Regions from separate parts of the Mycolicibacterium obuense genome, predicted to be linked through region 1. Evidence: predicted binding sites of a transcription regulator. Region 1 holds the regulator's gene; each other region holds the start of a gene.
What was found. Region 1 encodes LexA, which represses DNA repair genes until DNA is damaged. Its sites were predicted from a motif close to CGAACANNTGTTCG; they were not measured.
Positions count from the first base shown of each region.

Region 2: a site for LexA is predicted at 1,686-1,699, ahead of ACZ50N_RS13600 (HNH endonuclease signature motif containing protein). Genes of this name have one in related genera too.
Region 3: a site for LexA is predicted at 1,545-1,558, ahead of ACZ50N_RS05725 (HNH endonuclease signature motif containing protein). Genes of this name have one in related genera too.
Region 4: a site for LexA is predicted at 1,727-1,740, ahead of cofD (2-phospho-L-lactate transferase). Genes of this name have one in related genera too.

Region 1 covers NZ_AP043663.1:2,168,512-2,171,966, forward strand. The annotation lists gene ACZ50N_RS10380 (LGFP repeat-containing protein) at 1-811, shown strand, start outside; gene lexA (transcriptional repressor LexA) at 832-1,539, opposite strand; gene ACZ50N_RS10390 (LysM peptidoglycan-binding domain-containing protein) at 1,760-2,248, shown strand; gene nrdR (transcriptional regulator NrdR) at 2,405-2,869, shown strand; gene ACZ50N_RS10400 (PhzF family protein) at 2,905-3,455, opposite strand, start outside.
Region 2 covers NZ_AP043663.1:2,869,424-2,872,878, reverse strand. The annotation lists gene ACZ50N_RS13605 (FAD-dependent monooxygenase) at 1-1,480, shown strand, start outside; gene ACZ50N_RS13600 (HNH endonuclease signature motif containing protein) at 1,704-3,062, shown strand; gene ACZ50N_RS13595 (GntR family transcriptional regulator) at 3,143-3,455, shown strand, end outside.
Region 3 covers NZ_AP043663.1:1,181,381-1,184,835, reverse strand. The annotation lists gene ACZ50N_RS05730 (IS110 family RNA-guided transposase) at 1-97, opposite strand, end outside; gene ACZ50N_RS05725 (HNH endonuclease signature motif containing protein) at 302-1,540, opposite strand; gene ACZ50N_RS05720 (CoA-acylating methylmalonate-semialdehyde dehydrogenase) at 1,651-3,171, shown strand; gene ACZ50N_RS05715 (acyl-CoA dehydrogenase family protein) at 3,176-3,455, shown strand, end outside.
Region 4 covers NZ_AP043663.1:1,506,393-1,509,847, reverse strand. The annotation lists gene ACZ50N_RS07280 (phosphomannomutase/phosphoglucomutase) at 1-197, opposite strand, end outside; gene ACZ50N_RS07275 (DUF3499 domain-containing protein) at 287-706, opposite strand; gene ACZ50N_RS07270 (metallopeptidase family protein) at 838-1,260, shown strand; gene ACZ50N_RS07265 (WhiB family transcriptional regulator) at 1,265-1,528, opposite strand; gene cofD (2-phospho-L-lactate transferase) at 1,957-2,943, shown strand; gene ACZ50N_RS07255 (coenzyme F420-0:L-glutamate ligase) at 2,940-3,455, shown strand, end outside.

The DNA of each region.
Region 1 (3,455 bases):
CGGGCTCGTGGTGGCCCGGCGCCGGCGCGGTGATCAGGACGACGACTTGTTCGCCCCGGCCCCACATCAGCAGGAAGACCACGACGCGCACGATTACGGCCACGAGCCGGTGGACGTGGGCGAGGACGCGTTGTTCGGGGACCGCTATGCACGTGAGGGTCTGGGATCGGTGACATCCGCCGAGCGCTCGTCGACCCCTGCCGAAGGCCACGAGCCGAGCGGGCTCGATCTGTGGGGGCTCAGCGACTCCGCGGCTGACCGCTCCGCCTCCGGTGAGCACGCTGACGATCCGTTCGTCGAGCAGGACGACCCTGACTCCATCGACACCGCGCCGACCCGGGTTCAGTCCGCACCCGAGCACGATTTCGCGCAGCCCGATACGGACGAGGAGCTGGCTGCCGAGGAACCGATGGGCGAGGGGCTGCCGAGCGACGAGGACGGTCTCGATTCGGACGGTCTCGATTCGGACGGACTCGATTCGGATGGTCTCGATTCGGATGGCGAGGGCATCACGTCGGCACTGCCCGCGGCGCCCTTCGCCGCTCCGGTATTCGAGCGGGACGCCGTCCTCGACACCGGCAGGCATGCCCGGATCGATGATGACGACGACATCGTCCCGATGGGTACCGCGCTGCACCTGCCTCTCGACGACGACCCGGACGCGATTCCCGACGGTTACCCGATCAAAGCCGACACTCGATCGGGCCTGTACTGGGCTCCCGGGAGTGCCGACTACGACGAGGCTCGGGCCGAAATCTGGTTCGCGACAGAGGAAATTGCCCGCACCAACGGGTTCGTCCGCGGAGGCTGACGAACCGCGTCGGTGTCGGCTCAGATCTTGCGGATGACCGTCACGACCTTGCCCAGGACGGCGGCGTCGTTGCCGGGGATGGGGTCGAAAGCCGGGTTGTGGGGCATCAGCCACACCTGCCCCTTGGTCCGCTTGAACGTCTTGACGGTGGCTTCGCCGTCGATCATGGCGGCGACGATGTCACCGTTGTCCGCGACGTTCTGCTGCCGCACCACGACCCAGTCGCCGTCGCAGATCGCCGCGTCGACCATCGACTCACCCACGACCTTCAGCAGGAAGAGGGACCCGTCGCCGACGAGCTCGCGGGGCAGTGGGAACACGTCCTCGACGGCCTCCTCGGCGAGGATCGGTCCACCGGCCGCGATGCGCCCGAGCACCGGCACGAAGGTGGGCTCCGGCAGGGAGTCCGAGCCGGCGACCTCGGTCGCGACAACCGGATTGGCGGCCATGTCGTCGATGCCGCGCACGTCGACGGCCCTGGGACGGTTCGGGTCACGACGCAGGTAGCCCTTGCGTTCGAGCGTGCGCAATTGGTGTGCCACCGACGAGGTGGACGTCAGACCGACGGCGTCGCCGATCTCTCGGATGCTCGGCGGGTAGCCGCGGGTGGTCACCGAGGAGCGGATGACCTCGAGAATGGTGCGCTGACGCTCGGTCAGACCTGACCCGCGGTCACGTCGGTTGGCGGACTCCGGACCGGACGTGGTGTCGCTGCTGTCGTCGCTCATGACGACGAATGTAACGCGCGAGACACGAGTAATCAAACATGTGTTCGAGGTGTGTCGGCCTCGCGTCTGCTCTTGTCTCGGGGTCGTCGGCGGCCCGAACCGACTTGTCGGTGCCCTCGGTTAGCGTTCGCAACAGTTCGATCACATGTTCTATTCATCGAACACATGATCGAGTACTGTTCGAACACAAGAGCGAATCCACGGATCGAAAGGCAGTCAGATGACCGTTCTCCATGAGGCCGATGTCCGTCAGCCCGCGCGCCGCACCGCGCGTCCCGTGCGGATCGGGCCGGCCACCTCGGCGGCACCGGTCGGCCGGTCTGCCCGGCCGGTCCGGCCGGGACGCCGCCAGCGTCCCGGTGGTGCGCCGCTGCAGTACCGCGGCAGTGGCGTCCTGGTGTCGCGGGCGTCGCACCGACGCCGTCCCATCACCCCCGCGGCCACGGTGCTGCTCGCGCTCGTCGCCGCCGCCATCACGCTGTGGCTGGGTCTGGTGGCCCAGGCGGGCGGCGTCGTCGGGCCTCAGGAAGACGTGCCTGGCCGGTTGGCAGTCGTTCAGGTGCACACGGGAGAGTCGTTGCAGGAGGTCGCCCAGCGCGTCGCGCCGCACGCGCCGGTGACGGACGTGGTGGCGAAGATCCGCGAGCTCAACCAACTCGAGACGGTCGCGCTGACTGCCGGCCAGACGCTGATCGCTCCGATCGCCTGACCTCAGCAACAAGGCTCGCGAACAGGCAGCGTGGTGGCGATCGTGGACATTGCGGTCTGGAACGCGCCCATGGGCACTGTGCTGAGCTGCGCGCTGCTACCGCAGGTACGCTCGAAGACGTTCGAAGCGGTCCGTCGGTGCGGTGAAGGAGCAGTGGTGCACTGTCCGTTCTGCCGACATCCTGATTCGCGGGTGGTCGATTCCCGGGAGACAGACGAGGGCCAGGCGATTCGTCGGCGCCGTTCGTGTCCCGAGTGTGGTCGGCGGTTCACGACGGTGGAGACCGCGGTGCTGGCGGTGGTGAAACGCAGTGGCGTCACCGAGCCGTTCAGCCGAGAAAAAGTGATCAAAGGGGTGCGACGGGCCTGTCAGGGGCGGCAGGTCGACGACGATGCACTCAATCTTCTGGCGCAGAAGGTGGAAGACGCGGTGCGCGCCACCGGATCTCCCGAGGTGCCCAGCAACGAGGTCGGTCTCGCGATCCTGGGTCCGCTGCGCGACCTCGATGAGGTGGCGTACCTCCGTTTCGCCTCGGTGTACCGATCCTTCTCCTCCGCCGAAGACTTCGAGCGTGAGATCGAAGCCCTCCGGGCGCACCGCGAGGTGTCGGCGGGCGGCTGATGCTCGCCAGTCGACTGCTCTGCGCCGACGGTCGCTCAGTCGATCTGGCGCCGACCGTCCTCGACCACGCGGCCGGCGACCTGAACCCAGCCCTCGGCACTCCACACGGTGTGGATGACAGAGCCGCGACCCTGCACGATCGTCAGGTCCCGACTCAAGTACTCAGTGATGCGCACGGCCGCGGCACCCGTCGCTTCGTCTTCGCGGATGCCGAGCCCCGCGGCGAACATTCGCGACCGAATGGTCCCGGTTTCCCGGTCGAGCCAGGTCCACAGGTAGTGCTTGTCGCCATCGCCGTAGTCCTCGGGATCGGCAGCCGCCAACGACTCGAGACTGTCGATGTCATAGATCGCGAACTCTGGCGCCCACTCGGCGCGCGCGCTCACCGAGGTCAGCTCGTCGGAGTAATCGACCTGCACAAGGCCTGCGGGCACCTGCAGCGTCCGAATCGGCGCGCCCTGCTGCGACAGCCACCACGCCGCGCCGACCGTGGGGTGTCCGGCGAAGGGCATTTCGGTGGTCGGAGTGTGGATGTGGGCGTGTGCGGTGCGGGTTCCAGGCTCGGGTGTCGTGACGAATATCGTTT
Region 2 (3,455 bases), 700 kb from region 1:
GACCGCTCCGACACGCATTCCCGTCCTCGTCGTCGGCGCCGGGCCCACCGGTCTGGCGGCGGCGCTCGAACTGTCGCGCCTCGGGGTCGGCGTCCGCATCGTCGACCGGGCGTCACATCCGTCGCCGGAGTCCCGTGCCCTGGCTGTGCAGGCACGCACACTCGAGTTGCTCCGGGTCCGCGGCGTCGGAGAGGAGATGCTGCCCCTCGGCAACACGGTGCGCGCAGCGGCGCTGCACGCCGATGGGCATGATCTGGCGCGCGTCGAACTGAGCCGAATGCCCAGTGCGTTCAACGGCATCCTGATGCTCGCCCAGTCGGAGACCGAACGCCTCCTGACCGAACAGCTCGGGCGCCAGGGTGTGAAGGTGGAACGCGGAGTCGACGTCGTGTCGGTACGCGATGACTCCCGGTCTGTCTCGGCGACTGTGCGTTCCGCCGCAGGTGAGGACGAGTGCATCGAGGCGCAGTATCTGGTCGCGGCCGACGGGCCGCACAGCTCGATCCGCAAAGCGCTGGGGGTGCCCTTCCCGGGGCGCACTTTGCCGCACGACTACGTGCTGGCCGACCTGCACATCGATGGCTCACTGCCTGAAAATCAGGTGTCGATCTTCCTGGCGCGCAGCGGTTTCGTCGCTGTTTTCCCCATGGGCCACGGACGCTTTCGCATGATGGCGACCGACCCCACCGGCGTACTGGCGGCGCACGGGACCGCGCCGACGGTCGCCGAGATGCAGGAGCTCTTCGATCGCACGGTCGAGGTGCCGGCGCGGCTGCACGGGCTGAACTGGAGTTCGCAGTTCCGGATCAACAGCCGCGCGGTGCCGAATCTGCGCTCGGGCAGGGTGCTGTTCGGCGGTGACGCTGCGCATGTGCACAGCCCGGCGGGCGGGCAGGGGATGAACCTCGGCATCCAGGACATGATCAACCTCGGTTGGAAACTCGCGATGGTGCTCGACGGACGTGCGCGACCCGATCTCCTCGACACCTACTCCTCCGAGCGTCTTCCGGTGGTCCGAAAGGTGTTGCGCTTCACCGAGATCGGCACTCGGGTGTTCAACTCGACCAATCCCCTGGTGCATGCGCTGCGTGTCCGGATGGCGCCGCGGGCGCTGGCGCGTGACGCTGTCCAGAACGCGGCGGCGTCGATGTTCGGGCAGCTGTCGGCCGGCTACCGAGGCGGCGAGCTTGCGCTGGGAGCGGGCGATCTCGGTGCGATGCGGGCGGGTGACCGCGTGCCGGATACCGACGGTCGCTACGACGCGCTCGACCTCGGCGCCTTGACGCTGTTCGCCGGTCCTGACGCTGGCGCGGTGGTCGACGTCGCGCGGGACTGGGAGGGGATCGTGAGCGTGGGCGGTGGGGGCGTTTCGTCGGGCTGGCTGCTGGTCCGGCCGGACGGTTATCTCGCCGCGGCCGGCGGGCCAGGCGACGGGGCATCGCTGGAGCGCTGGCTGCAGAAGTGGTTCTTGCGACCGTGACCCGTCGGCGGATCGGAGCGATCGGCGAATCCTGTTGTCTCCGGACGGTCCACGGGCTCGAGGCCGACGTGAAGCTGGCCGAGCCTGGCCGAGGCGTAGGTCTCGGCGAGCGCATGCGGTGAAATAGCCTGCCCAGGAGAATCTTTGACCTCGTTCGTACCGTGCGTTCCTCTAGTCACGCGGCGGGGCCAGTTTGTCGGACCCTCGAACTAGTGTTCGATGTGTGGATGCGGTCGCGGGTGCGGTGGAGGGGTTGCGGGCTCAGCTCGCGATCCTGCACGACGCCTGCGACACGCTGACCCACCCGGAGTTGGTCTCGCTGCTTTCCGAGGTGACCACGGTGGTGCGGTCGGTGCCGGCGCTGGAGCATCAGATCCTGGCGCGGCTCACGACGGAGACGGAGCCGCGCCGGCTCGGAGAAGCGTCGTGGAAAAAGGTGCTGACGACAGCGCTGCGCGTGTCGGAGCGTGACGCTAAGCGCCGACTTGCTGATGCCGCGCACCTGGGTCCGCGGCAATCTCTGACCGGGGAACCGCTGGCGCCGGTCTGGGAGGCGACCGCCGCTGCGCAGGCCGCCGGCACCCTGGACGGCGAGCATGTCGCGGTGATCGCGACGTTCCACAAGGACCTGCCCATGTGGGTCGATGTCGACACCCGCGCTGCCGCGGATCGCCAGTTGGCCTCGCTCGGTGCCGGTCTGACACCGGAGGATCTCAAGAAATCGGCGGATCGGTTGGCGGCGATGATCGACCAAGACGGTCCCCAGCCCACCGATGCCGATCGCGCCCGCAAGCGCGGGATCAGACTGGGTGAGCAGCAGGCTGACGGGATGAGCCGCCTGTCTGGCTGGATCACCCCGGAAGCGCGCGCTACTTACGAAGCCATCCAGGCCAAGCTCGCGGCGCCGGGGATGTGCAACCCCGACGACGAGACACCCTGCGTCGACGCCGAACCCGACCTAGAACAGCAGCGTCGCGATACCCGTGGTGCGGCCCAGCGCAACCACGACGCGTGGCTGGCCGTCGGCCGGATGGCTCTGAGCTCCGGGGACCTGGGCTCGCACAACGGATTACCGGTCACCGTGATCGTCTCCACAACTCTGCAGGAGTTGGAGAAGGATGCGGGGGTGGCGGTCACCGGCGGCGGCAGCCTCTTGCCGATGGCCGATCTGATCCGGATGGCCACCCATGCCCATCACTATCTGGCGGTGTTCGACCGCCACACCAGTCAGCCGCTGTATCTGGGCCGGACGAGACGGCTGGCGTCGGCGGCACAAAGAATCATGCTGCATTCCTCCGCGCGGGGCTGCACTCGGCCCGGCTGTACGGTGCCCGGCTACTGGACCCAGGTCCACCACGTCGACGACTGGAAAACCGGCGGGGCCACCGACATCACCAACCTCACCCTCGCCTGTGGGCCCGACAATCGCATGATCGAACAGACCGGCTGGACCACCACAGTCAACGACCGCGGCCAGACCGAATGGCTACCCCCACCCGACCTCGATACCGGCCGACGCCGCGTGAACGGCTACCACCACCCCGAACGCCACCTCGTACCCGAAGATGACCACGATCCATAAGTGCTGTCGGACAATGCATTTCGTCGTGGTGCAGGGGCTGTCGCTGCACGCGCCGCCAATTGTTCCTACCATTGTGTGCCATGGCAGCGCCCAACGGAGTTCCGTCGCGGCCGGTGCTGCCCGCGACACTCGTCGAAGTGGCCGGCCACCGGCTGCGCGATGCGATCCTGTCCGGACAGCTCGCGCCGGGCCAGAAGATCGTCGAGGAACAGCTGTGCGCCGATCTCGGCATCAGCCGGGCGCCCTTGCGCGAGGCCCTGCGCCTACTCGCCCAGCAGGGGCTGGTCGAACATCTCCCGCGGCGCGGCTCGCGGGTGAGCGAGTGGTCGCCCAGCGACATCCTGCAGCTGTTCGAGCTGCGGCACGTCCTCGAGCGGCACGCCATCGAAACCG
Region 3 (3,455 bases), 990 kb from region 1:
GCTGGCCCGTGCCAGCATCCAAAACGGCGGCGTGATGGGTCATTTTGTGAGTGTCGACGCCCGCTACGACGTGACGAGTTAGCGATAGCTTTGTCATGCTGGTTCCTGCCGTCCTCTATCCGGTGGATGGGTGGGCGTCACCGGCGTCGATGGTTGGACAGGACAGAGATGGGGGCCTGTTGGCGCAAGCTCCTATGAAGTCACAGCCGTCACGTCGGTGACGTCGAGCACGCCACCATCGACGACAGCCGACAGATCAACACGCAGGACAACCCGTTAAGGGTGTCAGTCAGGGCCGGAGTCAGACCGCCGCCGACAGTGGCGCCCCTCCATGCTCTCTGTCCGGTCCACACGCGAGGGTGAGGGTGGTGATGTCGGTGGCGCCGCCGTCCTTCCAGTCCTGCACGTGATGCACCTGCGCCCAGTAGCCCGGCACCGTGCAGCCGGGTCTGGTGCAGCCCCGCGCGGAAGAGTGCAGCATGATCCGCTGCGCGGGTGAGGCCAGCCGTTTCGTGCGGCCGAGGTACAGCGGCTCATTGGTGTGCCGATCGAACACCGCCAGATAGTGATGGGCGTGGCCGGCCATGCGGATGAGGTCCGCCACCGGCAACAGAGAGCCACCACCGGTGACCGCCATCCCCGCGGACTTCTCCAGCTCCTGCAGCGTCGTCGACACGATCACCGTGACCGGTAATCCGTTGTGCGACCCCAAGTCCCCTGAGCACAAGGCCATCCGCCCGACGGCCAGCCACGCGTCATGGTTGCGCTGGGCAGCGCTGCGCGTGTCATCCCGGCGCTGTTGCTCGTCGGGTTCTGCGTCGACACACGGTGTCTGGTCGTCGGGGTTGCACATGCCCGGGGCGGCAAGCTTGGCCTGGATGGCTTCGTAAGTGGCGCGTGCTTCCGGGGTGATCCAACCGGACAGGCGGCTCATCCCGTCGGCCTGTTGCTGGCCGAGCGTGATGCCGCGTCGGCGGGCCCGGTCGGCGTCGGTGGGTTCGGGGCCGTCGGCGTCGATCATCGCCGCCAACCGATCCGCAGCCTTCTTCAACTCATTCGGGGTCAGCCCGGCGCCGAGGCGGGCGAGTTGGCGGTCGGCGGCAGCGCGGGTATCGACATCCACCCACACCGGCAGTCCGTCGTGGAACGTCGCGATCACCGCGACATGCTCAGCATCCAACGCTCCGGCGGCTTGCGCCGCAGCAGTCGCCTCCCACAACGGCTGCAACGGCTCCCCGGTCAACGCTTGCCGCGGACCCAACGCGGCCGCTTCGGCGAGTCGGCGTTTCGCCTCTCTATCCGAGACCCGCAGCGCTGTCGTCAACACCTTCTTCCACGACGCTTCCCCCAGCCGGCGCGGCTCCGTCTCTGTGGTCAGCCGAGCCAGGATCTGATGCTCCAACGCCGGAACCGACCGCACCACCGTCGTGACCTCAGCCAGCAGGGCTACCAGCTCAGGATGGGTCAGCGTGTCGCAGGCCTCGGACAGGATCGCGAGCTGAGCCCGCATCCCCTCCACCGCACCCGCGACTACCTCCATACATCGAACACTAGTTCGATATACCGACAAGTCCCGCCTCTTGCCATCACCCAGCGAGGATTACTAGGATATCCAACTATCTACACTCGGTCGCTCCTGGAAGGCTCCTCATGACCAAGCGAATTCCCCACTTCATCGACGGTAAGCGCAGCGAGCTGGCATCCACTCGGACCGCAGACGTGTTGAATCCGAGCACGGGCGAGGTCCAGGCTCAGGTGCTGCTCGCCAGCAAGGCCGACGTGGACACCGCGGTCGCCTCTGCCGTCGAGGCGCAGAAGGAGTGGGCGGCGTGGAACCCGCAGCGCCGGGCCCGCGTCATGATGAAGTTCATCGAGCTGGTCAACGCCAATACCGAAGAACTCGCCGAACTCCTGAGCATCGAGCACGGCAAGACCGTCGCCGACTCCAAGGGCGACATCCAGCGCGGCATCGAGGTGATCGAGTTCGCGATCGGCATCCCCCATCTGCTCAAGGGCGAGTTCACCGAAGGCGCCGGCGGCGGCATCGACGTCTACTCGATCCGCCAGCCCCTCGGCGTGGTCGCCGGCATCACGCCGTTCAACTTCCCCGCGATGATCCCGCTGTGGAAGGCCGGACCCGCGCTGGCATGCGGAAACGCGTTCATCCTCAAGCCTTCTGAGCGTGACCCGTCCGTTCCGCTGAGGCTCGCCGAACTATTCCTCGAGGCGGGTCTGCCCGCCGGCGTCTTCCAGGTGGTGCAGGGTGACAAGGAGGCCGTCGACGCGATCCTCACCCACCCCGACATCCAGGCCGTCGGCTTCGTCGGCAGCTCCGACATCGCGCAGTACATCTACTCCACCGCCGCCGCCAACGGTAAGCGCAGCCAGTGCTTCGGCGGCGCCAAGAACCACATGATCGTCATGCCCGACGCCGATCTCGATCAGGCCGTCGACGCGTTGATCGGCGCCGGCTACGGCAGTGCGGGCGAGCGGTGCATGGCGATCAGCGTCGCGGTCCCGGTCGGCGAAGAGACGGCGAACCGGCTCCGTAATCGCTTGGTGGAGAGAGTCAATCAGCTCCGCGTCGGGCACAGCCTGGACCCGAAGGCCGATTACGGTCCGCTTGTCACCGCTGCCGCACTCGAGCGGGTGAAGAGTTACATCGCCCAGGGCGTGGATGCCGGTGCCGACCTGGTGGTCGACGGTCGCGAACGGACGACGGACGAGCTCTCCTTTGACGACCAGAGCCTGGAGAACGGCTACTTCATCGGTCCCACGCTCTTCGACCACGTCACCACCGACATGAGCATCTACACCGACGAAATCTTCGGCCCGGTGCTGTGCATCGTCCGCGCCCACGACTACGAGGAGGCACTGAGCCTTCCGAGCAAGCACGAGTACGGCAACGGCGTCGCAATCTTCACCCGCGACGGCGACGCAGCGCGCGACTTCGTCTCGCGGGTACAGGTCGGCATGGTCGGCGTGAACGTCCCGATCCCGGTGCCGGTGGCCTACCACACCTTCGGCGGCTGGAAGCGGTCCGGCTTCGGCGATCTCAACCAGCACGGCCCCGCGTCGATCCAGTTCTACACCAAGGTCAAGACCGTCACCGAGCGGTGGCCGTCGGGCATCAAGGATGGCGCCGAATTCGTCATCCCGACCATGAAGTGACGACGTGGACTTCTTCAGCCTCGGCGACGACGACCGCGTGATCGCCGAGACGGCAGCGGCGTTCGCCACGAAACGGATGGCGCCCCACGCGTTGGAGTGGGACGAGACGCATCACTTCCCCACCGACGTCCTGCGGGAAGCCGCGGAACTGGGCATGGCCGCGATCTACTGCCGCGAGGACGTGGGCGGCAGCGGCCTGCGGCGCATCAACGCGGTGCGCATCTTCGAACAACTCGCCACTGCCGATCCGACCGTCGCCGCGTTCCTGTCCATCCACAACATGT
Region 4 (3,455 bases), 660 kb from region 1:
GCGAACGCGGCGGAGAGCACTGGCGAACTCTCACGCATGTCGTGACCGATGACGACCTGCGTCGCGCGATCGCGCACGAGCCGGGCGAACGCGGCGCCCACCTCGGCGACGAACTGCTCGTCGATCTGCTCACCGACGAGTCCGCGCACGTCGTAGGCCTTGATGACGCGCTGTACCGCCTCGGCGGGCCGGGACATGGGGGCTCCTCACGCTGACGTGCTGACCGGTGGTGCCAGCCTAGCCGTCGGGAGCCGCACACACGGCTGCCACCGGTCAGGTTCGCGATTCAGTCCGGCGGGTCAGGCAACACTCGCAGATGCCCGCGCCGCCGCCCGTTGGACTCGGGCCGGCGCACCGGCGGCGCCATCAACGCGCCGCCCTGGGTGCCCGTGACGGGGTCGGTGAAGGCGCTGAATCCAGCTACCGGTCCCGCCGGCGCTTCCCTGCCTTCGCGCACGGCGTCGGCGAGCGCCACCAGGTCGTCGTCATCGGGGTGCGACGGCAGCGGGCCGGCGTGGCGAACCAGCTCCCACCCGCGGGGGGCGGTGATCCGCCCGGCGTGCATGACGCACAGGTCCCAGGAGTGCGGCTCGGACACGGTGGCCAGCGGGCCGACGACGGCGGTCGAGTCCGAGTAGACGAACGTGAGCGTCGCGACCGCGTAGTGCGGGCAGCCTGGACGGCAGCAGCGACGGGGAACATTCACGAACGGAAGGTTATCGCTTGTGTTGGTCCGCGCCGAGGCGGACACGCGAGCCGTGGGGGGCCCGAAGCCCAACCGTTACGATCTTTTTCGTGACCGGGCGCAACCACCGAGGGTCCCGGCGTGGCCGCGGGATGCGTGGACCGCTGCTGCCGCCCACCGTTCCGGGCTGGCGCAGCCGAGCTGAGCGTTTCGACATGGCGGTGCTCGAGGCGTACGAGCCGATCGAGCGGCGATGGCAGGAGCGGGTGGCGTCGTTGGACGTCGCGGTCGACGAGATCCCTCGATTGGCTCCGAAGGATCCGGACAGTGTGCAGTGGCCGCCCGAGGTCGTGGCCGACGGGCCGATTGCACTGGCGCGGCTGATACCTGCCGGGGTGGATGTTCGCGGCAACTCAACGAGAGCGCGAATTGTGTTGTTCCGCAAGCCGATCGAGCGACGGGCGAAGGACACCGTCGAGCTGACCGACCTTCTGCATGAGCTTCTGGTGGCGCAGGTGGCCACCTATCTGGGCGTCGAGCCGTCCGTCATCGATCCGACGATGGACGACGACTAGCCGGCTAGATGATGCCGCGCTTGATGCGCCGGCGCTCCCGCTCGGACAGTCCACCCCAGATGCCGAAGCGCTCATCGTTGGCCAACGCGTACTCGAGGCAGGCGTTCTTGACCTCGCAGCCAAGGCAGATGCGCTTGGCTTCGCGGGTCGAGCCGCCCTTCTCCGGGAAGAAGGCCTCGGGGTCGGTCTGCGCGCACAGGGCGCGTTCTTGCCACTGGTCCTCGTCGGTAGCCAGCTCGTCGTCGATCGGTTCGGGCACCACGCTCAGTTGCGGGCGTCCCCCGACGCTTGCTGCCGTCGGGTCGGTCTGGATGTGCGGTGCACTTCCCACCGAGCCGAGGAAGCTGCTGTCGAAATGTACCGAGTTGCCGAAATCGGCCTGTTCAAAAGCCATTTTCCCCTCCTCCACAGGTCTCGTAGATCCGTTTAGGCCAGCCCCACATTTTCTCTATGTGGCCATCCAATTCGAACAAGTGATCGAATCTCGGTCTGCGACACCGGAACCGGCCGGAGAACCGCGAATGACACTGCTGTGATTACACACGCGTTAGCTGTCGCGGTCAAGCGCTGGAACAGGAATTCATACCATTCCGTGACTCGTTTACGGCGCGTCGTTCTGTGGCGTGTCTGTCACGTTCCGGCTTCGCGCACCTCCGGGCGGCGGGCCGCACTCGCGTGCGCCTAGTCTCGGTCGGTGTGAAGGTCACTGTTCTCGTCGGCGGCGTGGGTGGCGCGCGCTTCCTTTTGGGTGTTCAACATCTATTGGGCTTGGGGCAGTTCGGCACTCACGATACCGATGAGCATGATGTGACTGCTGTGGTCAATGTGGGCGACGACGCATGGATGTTCGGCGTGCGCATCTGCCCCGATCTCGACACCTGCATGTACACCCTCGGCGGCGGCATCGACCCCGAGCGCGGCTGGGGCCACCGCAACGAAACCTGGCACGCCAAGGAGGAACTCGCCGCCTACGGCGTGCAACCCGATTGGTTCGGCCTGGGCGACCGCGATCTGGCCACCCACCTGGTGCGCACGCAGATGCTGCGGGCCGGCTACCCCCTCTCCCAGATCACCGAGGCGCTGTGCGCGCGGTGGAACCCCGGCGTCCGCCTGCTCCCGGCCAGCGACGATCGCAGTGAAACCCACGTCGTCATCACCGATCCGGCGGACGGTGAGAAGAAGGCCGTCCACTTCCAGGAGTGGTGGGTGCGGTATCGCGCCCAGGTGCCCACCGAGAGCTTCGCGTTCGTCGGCGCCGACAACGCCACCGCGGCACCGGGTGTCACCGAGGCGATCGAGGGTGCCGACGTCGTGTTGATCGCGCCGTCGAACCCCGTGGTCAGTATCGGCTCCATCCTGAAGATCGGCGGCATCCGGGCCGCACTGCGCGCCACGTCGGCGCCGGTGATCGGGTACAGCCCCATCGTGGCGGGAAAGCCGTTGCGCGGCATGGCCGATGCGTGCCTGTCGGTGATCGGCGTCGACAGCACCTCCGAGGCGGTCGGGGCGCTCTACGGCGCACGCTCAGGGACGGGCATCCTGGACGGCTGGCTGGTGCACACCGGTGACGATGCGGTGATCGACGGGGTCACAGTGCACACGGCCCCCCTGCTCATGAGTGAGCCCGCGGTCACCGCGGAGATGGTGCGTGCGGGTCTGGATCTGGCCGGGATCGCGCTGTGAGAGACCACGGCACGTCGGCGCGCCTGGAAGTGCTACCGGTACCTGGGCTTCCGGAGTTCCGACCCGGTGACGACCTGGGGGCCGCGATCGCCGACGCCGCGCCGTGGCTGCGCGACGACGACGTGGTGGTCGTCACCAGCAAGGTGCTGTCCAAGTGCGAGGGCCGCATGGTCGACGCGCCGGCCGATCCCGAGCTGCGAGACACGCTGCGCCGCAAGCTGATCGACGGTGAGGCGGTGCGGGTCCTGGCGCGCAAGGGTCGCACGCTGATCACCGAGAACGCGCTGGGGCTGGTGCAGGCCGCCGCCGGCGTCGACGGGTCGAACGTCGACTCCCACGAACTCGCCCTGCTTCCCGTCGATCCCGACGGCAGTGCGGCGGCGCTGCGCGCCGCTGTGCACGAGCGGCTCGGCGTGCGCGTCGGCGTCGTCGTCACCGACACGATGGGCAGGGCGTGGCGCACGGGTCAGACCGACGTCGCGATCGGTGCCGCCGGGCTCGAGGTGTTGCAC